2 regions of the Glutamicibacter sp. NPDC088483 genome follow, and region 2 is predicted to be linked to the other one. Evidence: riboswitches for the same ligand, from Rfam matches in the RefSeq annotation. Region 2 holds a riboswitch; the other holds the start of a gene.
What was found. A riboswitch is a leader RNA that binds a small molecule or an ion and turns the genes downstream of it on or off. The one in region 2 is predicted to bind S-adenosylmethionine.
Positions count from the first base shown of each region.

Region 1: another riboswitch for S-adenosylmethionine. It lies ahead of ACIP6G_RS15165 (O-acetylhomoserine aminocarboxypropyltransferase/cysteine synthase family protein); the one in region 2 lies ahead of ACIP6G_RS16550 (O-acetylhomoserine aminocarboxypropyltransferase/cysteine synthase family protein).

Region 1 covers NZ_JBIVMP010000007.1:83,931-89,144, forward strand. Annotated here, with positions in the region: gene ACIP6G_RS15160 (CoA-binding protein) at 449-943, opposite strand; gene ACIP6G_RS15165 (O-acetylhomoserine aminocarboxypropyltransferase/cysteine synthase family protein) at 943-2,316, opposite strand; SAM riboswitch class I at 2,432-2,526, opposite strand; gene ACIP6G_RS15170 (histidine phosphatase family protein) at 2,638-3,198, shown strand; gene ACIP6G_RS15175 (RNA polymerase sigma factor) at 3,313-3,810, shown strand; gene ACIP6G_RS15180 (methylated-DNA--[protein]-cysteine S-methyltransferase) at 3,807-4,436, shown strand; gene katG (catalase/peroxidase HPI) at 4,535-5,214, opposite strand, start outside.
Region 2 covers NZ_JBIVMP010000008.1:42,799-48,012, reverse strand. Annotated here, with positions in the region: gene ACIP6G_RS16565 (methionine synthase) at 1-910, opposite strand, end outside; gene ACIP6G_RS16560 (DUF1852 domain-containing protein) at 930-1,922, opposite strand; gene ACIP6G_RS16555 (LysR family transcriptional regulator) at 2,046-2,987, shown strand; SAM riboswitch class I at 3,217-3,307, shown strand; gene ACIP6G_RS16550 (O-acetylhomoserine aminocarboxypropyltransferase/cysteine synthase family protein) at 3,392-4,699, shown strand; gene ACIP6G_RS16545 (cystathionine gamma-synthase) at 4,696-5,214, shown strand, end outside.

The DNA.
Region 1 (5,214 bases), on a different contig from region 2:
AGAGAAATTTCAACTCCGTGCAGCATCGAGGGTGCGGCACCATGCTATTGCGAGATGCTGGAATGTTCTCGGGCCAGGGGAATTGAGTTTTCATATAGCAGTGCGGGCGGGATTTTTCTTCTTTCGTTCGCGCTCGTAGCGAATCGAAATCGATTCTCTCTGCCTGTTTTAGGGTTTGGGTCGTTTGGCCTTGCGTTGCAGTGCTGTGGTTTGCAGATTTTTCGATCTGTGATTGAACGCGTCGAGCACTTCGGGGCCACACCCACGGCATGCCGTGGGCCAATTGCGTCGACCATGGTTCGGCAGAGGTCTTGTTCTTCCTTCGGAATGCTCCGTGCAAAAGTTCAGCGTCGTTGACCAAACCGGCCATTTCCGGGGAATTGCCGCAGAAAAATGGGTGCATGCAACGCAATGTTGCATGCACCCATTTCCTGGAATCTTGGACTCCCTAGGCAAGTACCTGGCGCTTGGAGGAAATGACGCCGGTATTGAATCCAGCCAGGCGCAGGCCGCCGTGGAAGCGGGCGTGCTCGATCTTCACGCAGCGGTCCATGACCACATTCATGCCCGCGGCCTCGGCGCGCCGGGCCACTTCCTCGTGCCAGGATCCCAGCTGCAGCCACAGGGTCTTCGCGCCTACGGCCAGGGCCTCGTCCAACACGGTAGGCAGGTCATCGTGCTTGCGGAAAACCTCCACCAGATCCGGGGTCTCCGGCAGATCGGCCAGCGACTTGTACACCGGCTGGCCCAGGATCTCATCGAGTACCGGGTTGATGAAATACACCTTGTACTTGGAGGAGGAGAGCAGGTAGGTAGCCACAAAATAGCTGGCGCGCGATGGCTTGTTCGAGGCGCCGACAATGGCGATGGACTTGGTGTCACGCAGGATCTCCAGGCGCTGTGCGGCTCCCGGGCCTTCCCAAGCGGTATCAACGGCAGTCATTAGATTGCTCCCTTCGAAGCGGTTGGCAATGCGCAGGCGGAACCGTCGTAGGCCGGTGCCTCGAACCCTGCGGCGGAACCGGCAATCGCTTCCTGCGAAGCGGCCAGCGCCTGGTCCAGATCCCAGAGGATGTCCTCGACATCTTCCAGTCCTACCGACAGGCGGATCAAATCTTCTGGCACGCCAGCGGAGACCAGCTGCTCGGCGCTCAGCTGCTGGTGGGTGGTGGAGGCCGGGTGCAGCACCAGGGTGCGGGCATCGCCGATGTTGGCCAGGTGGCTGGCCAACTGCAGGGCTTCGATGAACTTCGAGCCGGCTTCGCGCCCGCCCTTCACCCCGAAGCTGAAGACCGAGCCGACGCCCATGGGCAGCAGCTCCTTGGCCTGCGCGTGCTGCGGGTGGGATTCCAGGCCGGCATAGTTCACGTAGGTCACGCGCTCATCGGCCTGCAACCAGGCAGCGACCTGCTTCGCGTTGGACAGGTGGTTGTCCATGCGCTGCGGCAAGGTCTCCAGGCCCTGCAGCAGCTGGAATGCGGACTGGGCCGGCAGAGCCGGTCCGAAGTCGCGCAGCTGCTCGCTGCGCAGCTTGGTCAGGAAGCCGTACTCGCCGAAGTTGTCCCACCAGGAGACGTTGCCGTAGCTGGCAACCGGTTCGGTCATGGTGGGGAACTTGCCATTGCCCCAGTTGAACTTGCCCGACTCGATGACCACGCCGCCCAGGGTGGTGCCGTGCCCGCCGATGAACTTGGTGGCCGAGTGGATCACGATATCCGCGCCGTGCTCGATAGGGCGCAGGATGTACGGGGGAGTGAGCGTCGAATCGACTACCAGCGGGAGATCGTGGCGGTGCGCCACCTCGGCCAGGCCCTTCAGGTCAGCGATGTCGCCGGACGGGTTGGCCACCACCTCGGTGTAGACGGCCTTGGTGTTTTCCTGGATCGCCGCTTCGAAGTCGGCGGGATCATTGGAGTCGATGAAAGTGGTGTTGATGCCGAAGCGGCGCAGCGAGACATCGAGCTGGGTGATGGTGCCGCCATAGAGCTTCGAGGAAGCCACAATGTGGTCGCCTGCCTGGGCCAAGGCCGCGAAGGTGACGAATTCCGCGGCCATGCCCGAGCCGGTGGCTACCGCTCCGATGCCGCCTTCCAGCGAAGCCATGCGCTCTTCGAAAGCCGCTACGGTCGGGTTGCCGATACGCGAGTAGATGTTGCCGTACTTCTGCAGGGCAAAGAGGTTGGCCGCATCGTCAGCGTCCTTGAAGACGAACGAAGTGGTCTGGTAAATCGGCACTGCGCGTGAGCCATGCTCGGCATCGGGGGTGCCTCCGGCATGCAATGCGCGGGTGCGGAATCCAAACTTGTGATCTGCCATGGTGGCTTACGACTCCTTGTCGATTGGGGTTTCGCGGGCACCGCAGGGCGGGCCGCGATCGAGGCAGGAATCCCGGAATCAATGTCGCTTCCTGCTGTGGTCCAACGGGTAGGCGGCTGCATCGTTTCTGGCGGTAGCACCGTAACCACCGGATGTGGCAGGTTGCTGCGGCGTCATCGAACCAGATCTCTCAGCCGCTCGGGATGGTGTAATAATCTTCGCAACATGACCGTTCGTGACCCAACTATGAGTCGTAACGTTGCGTATTGGAGCTGTTGTCGGAGATTCTTCGATACCTATTACCCTGGTTAGGCTGGAGTCATGGATACTTCGCTGGCACTGGTGCGACACGGGCAGACCGATTGGAACCTTGCAGGGCGCCTGCAGGGGCGTACCGATATCCCGTTGAACGCTACCGGGCGCGAACAAGCTCGCGAGGTCGGGCGCCAGCTCATCGGCCAGAACTGGTCGCTGGTACTTGCTTCGCCCTTGGAACGTGCCCGGGAAACTGCCGCGCTGATTGCCCAGCAGATCGAGGCCGAGACGGGGAACGCTGTTCCGGAACTCATTGAACGCGGCTTCGGCCCGCTGGAAGGCCGGATCATGGCCGAGGTCAGCGAAGCGGAATCGGCTGCTGCCAAGGACCTGCGTGAGCCGCGTGCCCAGATCTTGAGCCGTGCGGTGCCAGCGCTGCTGGACTTGGCCAGCAGGCATGCCGGGCGCAAGGTCATGATTGTCAGCCATGGGGCCACCATGCGCACCATCCGTGACGCATTGGCCGGAACCACGGATCCCCAAGGCGTGGAAAATGGCGAAATGCTCCACTTGGACTTGATCCGCCTTGAGCAGATCGCCAGCGAATTGGATCTGATGGCATTCTAGGAATCCATGGGGTCTCTGCGTGAAGGAAATTTTTTTCATTCACGCCTCACAAAATGGTCTCCTCGTACGTTTACATGGTGAGAAGCCATGAAGGCGCAAAATGCCAGGAGATCCATGCAAGCACCGTTCGAGCGGATAGTCCAGGACTATGGACTGAACGTCCTGCGCGTTTGCCGTGCCCTGCTTGATGAGCATCGCGCGCAAGACGCCTGGTCCGAAACGTTCCTTGCCGCGCTCAAGGCGTACCCGCAATTGCCTGAAGACGCCAATGTCCTGGCATGGCTAGTGCGTATTGCCCGGAACAAAGCCATTGACGAGTTGCGCAGGAACAAGCCGGAAATCCTCATCGGCCAAGACGTGGACAGCCTGGCCCCATCGGCCCAGCGGCCGGATCTGCAGTTGGAGAACCTGCAGCTGTGGCATGAGGTGAACCAGCTTCCTGGCAAGCAGCGGCAGGTGGTGGCCTACCGCTATCTGGGCGGAATGAGCTACGCGCAAATTGCCGGAATCCTTTCCGGCACCGAAGCTGCCGCCCGGCGTTCGGGCGCCGATGGGATCAAGAATCTGCGGGCCCGGATGGATGACCAAGAACTATGGAGGGAGCAGCCATGAACGGAATAAATTATCGGCAGCAGGCTACGGCCGCTGAAGCGCAAATCCTCGACTCGCTGCAGGGCCGGCTCGTTGAGCGGGCCCGTGCACGGGAACTTGTTGATGTTGCCTATCGCGTGGTCGATAGCCCCGTGGGGGCCTTGCTGCTGGCCAGCACCGATGCCGGGCTGGTCCGGGTCGCTTTTGAATCCGAAGGCCATGACCGGATTCTGGAGGTGCTCTCGGAAAGGCTCAGCCCGCGGATCCTGCGCGACAAGTCGAGCCTGGATGGTGCCGCCCGGCAACTGGAGGAGTATTTCGCGGGCCAGCGGCATGGCTTCGATCTTCCGGTGGACTTGCAGCTCTCCACCCAGTTCCGCCGCCAGGTGCAGCTGGAACTGGGTCATATCGATTACGGGCATACCCTGAGCTACGCCCAGCTGGCGCAGCAGATCGGCAAGCCGAAGGCGGTGCGGGCCGTCGGTTCAGCCTGCGCCACCAACCCGATTCCCATCGTGCTGCCCTGCCATCGGGTGCTGCGCACCGATGGTTCATTGGGCGGCTACCTGGGAGGCTTGGAAGCCAAGTCCGAGCTGCTGAAGCTGGAGAACCCGGACTTCGCCAGCGGCGCCGCGACGCTGTTCTGACGGGCAACTCCCGCATGAAACAAGTGCTGGGCTGCTGCCTCCCTTGCGGGAAGCAGCAGCCCAGCACTAATTGCTACGGGCTCGCGGCCCAGCAGCTGCTACTTGCTGCGCAGTTCGAAGCGATCTGCGTCCATGAGCTTGGCCCAAGCGGAGGCGAAGTCATTGACGAACTTCTCCTTGGCATCATCCGAAGCGTAAACCTCGGCCAGTGCACGCAGCTCGGAGTTGGCACCGAAGACCAGATCCACGCGGCTGCCGGTCCAGCGGCCATCGGTGGTGGTGTAGGTCTGCTCGTCAGCGGATGGGGTCCATTCCAACCCCAGCTCCAGCAGGTTCGCGAAGAAGTCGTTGGTCAACGCGCCTGGGGTGTCGGTGAAGACGCCCAAGTTGGAGCCGTCCCAGTTATTGCCGATGACGCGCAGTCCACCGAGCAGTACGGTCGCTTCCGGTGCCGAGAGGCCCAGCAGATTCGCGCGGTCGATCAGCAAGTACTCGCTAGGCAGCTTGACGAAGCCCGAGTCGTAGTTGCGGAATCCGTCGGAAACTGGTTCCAGCCATGCGAACTGGTCAACGTCGGTTTGCTCCTGGGTTGCGTCTACGCGGCCCGGGGTGAATGGAACCTCGACCTGCTGGCCAGCTGCCAGGGCTGCCTGCTCGACTCCGACGTTGCCGGCTAGGACAACGACGTCCGCGAAGGAAGCCTTGATCCCGGAAGTGGCGTTGAAGTTGTCAACAATCTCTTCCAGCTTGGCAATTACCGGTTTGAGCTGCTCAGGCT
Region 2 (5,214 bases):
CATCCACAAATTCCAGTGCATTGCGCAGAGTCTGCGCTACTTCGTCCGCTGTCTCCACAGCGTCATTGGCCACGTCGATAGCTCCGAGCATCACTCGCTTGCCGCGGACCAATTCGACGACCTCCAGCGGGACATTCGAATGGTGGGATTCCAGCGAAACGGTATCGATGGAGGAAGCCTGCAACAGTGGGAAGGACTTCTCATAGTGGCGCCACTGAGCGCCGAGGGTGGCTTTCCAATCATTGTTCGCCTTGATGCCGTAGCCAAAACAGATGTGGACTACGGTCTCGGCTTTAAGTCCCTGGCAGGCACGCTCCAAAGCTGCGATGCCCCAGTCGGCCACCTCATCGAAAAAGACGTTGAAGGCAGGCTCATCGAACTGGATGACGTCCACTCCAGAGGCTTCCAGTTCGCGAGCTTCCTGGTTCAGGATGGTCGCAAACTCCCAGGCCAGCTTCTCGCGGCTGCGGTAGTGCGCATCGTACAACGTATCAACCATGGTCATCGGGCCAGGCAGGGTCCACTTGATCTGACGGTCGGTCAGCGTGCGCAGGAACTGCGCGTCCTGAACGAATACCGGCTTTTCACGTTCAACGGCACCGACCACGGTGGGGACACTGGCATCATAGCGGTTGCGGATGCGCACGGTCTCGCGCTTCTCGAAGTCGACACCGCTCAGGTGCTCGATGAATGTGGTGACAAAGTGCTGGCGCGACTGCTCGCCGTCGGAAATGATGTCGATGCCGCGCTGGGTCTGTTCAAGCACTGCTGCGCGCATGGCATCTTGCTGGCCCTCGCGCACTTGCGCGCTTTCAAGCTTCCAGGGGGACCAAAGTTTTTCAGGCTCGGCAAGCCATGAAGGTTTGGGCAGACTGCCGACAATAGACGTGGGGATAAGCGGGGAAGTCATAGAAGAATCTTTCGGAATATCAGGCGACAGGAGTCGGGTAGGAGGAAGACCACTGATCGAGCAGTTCCCGATTCGGAATAATGAAATGCTCTTCGGCGAACTTCCCTTGGGTCTTGCCTAGCTGGGTTCGTTCTTCGCGGTCATAAAAAACGCGGGTAGGGGAGAAGTCCTGGGCGCCGAGACTCGGGTGGTACACGGCAGGCGCTCCCGAGTTGGCATTGTAGATTTCCGGGCGGTAGATCTTCTGGAAGGTCTCCATGGTGCTGATCAGGCTGATCAGCTGCAGATTGGTGTAGTCGTTGAGCAGGTCACCGCGGAAGTAGAACGCCAGCGGTGCCACGGCACCTGGCGGCATGAAGTAGCGGACGCTCAAGCCCATTTTCCCGAAGTACGCATCGGTCAATGAATTTTCGTCCTGCTGGTATTCCAAACCGAGCACTGGGTGGCTGTTGCCGGTGCGGAAATAGGTCTTGGAAGTCGAGACGCTGATGCAGATCACCGGTAGCTGCTCAAAACGCTGACCATAGGCCTGCGAGCTAAGGAAGTGCTGGAAAAGTTGCCCGTGGAGATCGCCAAAATCTTCGGGAAGAACTGGGGTGCCGGCGCCACGACTCTGCGCAGGAAGCACCACACTGAAGTCATAGTCGCGGACGTACGACGAAAAATTATTGCCGACTATTCCCTGGGTTCGAGTGCCTAGGAGTTTATCCACGATCGTGGTTTCAAGGACTTCTAAAAGGGGAAATTTCTGGTCGTTATTATCGGCAGTGAAATGCACGTTGGCAGAAATGATTTCCAATTCCAGCGCATATCGGTCTCCTTGGGGATTGTCCCAGTGAGCCAAGGAATTGAAGCGGCGGTTGATCATTGTTAGAGCATTGTTCAGGTTCTCTGCGCGGCGCTCTCCACGCGCCAAATTGGCGAAGTTCGTGGTGGTGCGCGAATTTGCTGACGGGGTGTAATTCTCGTCGAATTTAGTGGTGCTAATGCTGAAGGTCAACGCGTCTGCCATGATGGCCAATCTGTTTCTTTGGGGGCCGTGGTGGGCCGAGGGGAAGTCGATGCGTCAATCATGCAGGGTGATTCTTGATATCGGGTAACTCGATATAACTATGGATTCATATAGACTCTGGCTATGGTTCAGGGAACAAATGGTTTGACGCTGCAGCAACTTCGCTATTTCGTGGCGGTGGCCTCCGAGGGGTCGATTTCGGCTGCCGCCGACCTGATTTACGTCGCACAGCCCAGCATGTCCTCAGCGATGAAGGAGCTTGAATCACGGGTGGGGCGCACCTTGCTGATGCGTTCGGCCAGGGGAGTAACGCTCACCGCCGAAGGCGCCGAATTCCTCGGCTACGCCCGGCAGGTCCTCGAGCAGGTGGAGCTTCTTGAACATCGCTATCTCGGCCGCCCCTCCGCCCGGCGGCTGCTGGGCGTCTCCACCCAGCACTACTCGTTTTCGGTGGATGCTTTTGTTCGGATGGTGCAGGCCAGCGGGGCCGAGGAATACCAGTTTTCGCTGCGCGAGACCCGCACCGAGCAGATCATCGAGGACGTGCGCACGCTGCGCAGCGACATCGGGATCCTGTACCGCAACGACTTCAACCGAAAGGTCATCGACAAGCTGCTGCGCGAATCCCGGCTGGTCTTCCACCCGCTGTTCCTGGCTGATCCGCACATCTTCATCTCGCGCAGCAACCCGCTGGCCACCCGAACCCAGGTCACGCTCGAAGACCTCGAAGACCTGCCCCGGCTGACCTTCGACCAGGGCGCGAATAATTCCTTCTACTTCGCCGAGGAGGTGCTCTCCACGCGCTCCAGCCAACGCGAAATCCAGGTCTCGGACCGCGCCACCATCTTCAACCTCATGATCGGCTTGGGCGGGTACACGATCTCCACCGGCATCATCAGCGACGAGCTGGATCCCTCCATCGTGGCCATCCCGCTGGCCATCGAGGAGCGCATCGAAATCGGCTGGATCGACCACGCCGCTATCCCGCTCACCGACCAGGCCCAGCGCTACCTGCAAGAAGTGCGAACGGTGGTCGCCAGCTTCGGGGTAGAAGTGCTCGGCTGAGCCGCCAGCAGCGTAACCCCCGGTCATCGAGCACCGGCACATCGTCACAAACTTCCAGCAAAACCCCTGCATCACGCCGATTCATCTCAAAAGGTCGCGTCATAAAGTGCTGCCGGCCACCGCGTCATCATGACAACGAGAAGTCATATGAAGCCTGGCGGCCTTGTATGAAGCCGGGCGCCGGATACCGCTTGCACCGTTTGCGGCGGATAGCCAACCATGGAAGAACAACCCATCAAGAGCGGCTGAGAGATCTGGCTCGGAGACGCCGCAGCAACCATCGGGAAACCGAAAGGTGCTACCGCCAGGAACGATGGAGCAGTTCCGAACGCGTTTTTGCGTAGCTTCGTGCCGCCGCACGATGCCAATCGGTGCACTCCCTCGCAGAGAATCGAGGAGGAGCCATGAGCCAGGAAACCGACGCGGTGCACGCAGGGTACCGCCCGAGCGGAGACTTCCGCCCGATGCTGCCGCCACTGCACAATTCCGCGGCCTACCAATTCGCATCGCACGCCGAAGCGGTGGAGAAGTTCGCCCTGCGCCAGGCCGGCTTCACCTACTCGCGCACCGGCAACCCCACCGTTGCGATTCTCGAACAGCGCGTGGCCGCCCTGGAAGGCGGGGCCCACGCGGTGGCCACCGCCACCGGGCAGGCTGCCGTGGCCCTGTCCCTGCTGGCCCTGACCCAGGGACCCAAGCACATTGTGGCTTCCTCCTCGCTCTACGGCGGCACCGTGGATTTGTTCACCGACACCTTCGCCGACTTCGGGATCCGCGTCAGCTTTGTCGACCAAGCCGATCCGGCCGCCTGGGCCGCTGCCATTGAGGAGGACACCCGGGCGTTCTTCTTAGAATCGGTCTCCAACCCGCTGTGCACCGTGGCCGACATCCCGGCCATTGCGGCCATCGCGCACGAGCGCAACATCCCGGTGGTGGTGGACAACACCCTGGCCACCCCGCTGAACGTGCGCCCGCTGGAACTCGGAGCGGACATCGTGGTGCACTCGGCCACCAAGGCTCTGGCCGGGCACGGCTCGGTGCTCGGCGGGATAGTGGTGGATTCGGGAACCTTCGATTTCTCCGATTCCTCCCGCTGGCCGCAGATCGCCGCGCCGCGGGTGCGGCTGAATGGCGCTTCGCTGCTTGAACGCCACGGGCCGGCGGCCTACGCGATGCTGGTTCGTTCCAAGTTCCTGCACGATCTGGGCCCGACCCTCGCACCGGCCAGCGCCCAGGGCATCCTTGCAGGCATCGAGACCCTGCCGGTGCGCGCGGCCCACGTGCAGCGCAGCGTCGCCCGGCTGATCGACGCGCTTGCCGAGTATCCGGGCATTGCCGCCATCCACCACCCCGCGCTGCCCGAGCACCCCAGCCACGAGCTGGCCCGGGCGCTGGCGCCGAAGGGCACCGGCTGCGTGCTGGCCATCGAGCTGGCCCACCCATCCCTGGTTTCCCCGGTCATTGACGGGCTCAAGCTGATCAGCCTGGCCGCGAATGTGGGCGATACCCGCACCATGGTCGCCCACCCGGCCACCATGACGCACTGCCGGCTCTCCGAGGCGCAGCTGGCAGCCGCCGGGCTGAACACCTCGACCCTGCGCCTGTCGGTGGGACTGGAAGACCCAGCCGACCTGCTGGCAGACATCACCCAATCGCTGGATCTCGCGCTGGCCGCAACCACCGCCGACACCAAGGAAGTGAGCTTCGCATGAGCGGCTTCAACACCCTGGCCGTGCACGCCGGCCAGCACAAGGACCCGCACACCGGTGCGGTGATCCCGCCGATCTACCAGACCAGCACCTTCATCCAGGACGGCATCAACGTGCTGCGCGCCGGGCACGAGTATTCGCGCGGCTCCAACCCGACCCGCAACGGCTTCGAATCCCAGCTCGCCGCGCTGGAAGGCGGCGCCGCCGGGTTCTCCTTCGCCTCGGGCATCGCGGCCGAAGATGCGCTGCTGCGTGCAGTGCTTGAGCCGGGCGACCACATCGTGCTGGGCGCCGACGGCTACGGCGGCACCAACCGGCTGATCTCGAAGCTGCACGGCAAATGGGGGATCAGCTCCTCGGCGGTGGACATCACCAACCTGGATGCGGTGCGCGCCGCGCTGCGCCCGAACACCGCGCTGCTCTGGGTGGAGACCCCGTCCAACCCGCTGCTGGGCATCGCCGACCTGGCCGGCTGGGCCGCCATCGCCGCCGAGCACGGCGCCCTGCTGGTCGTGGAC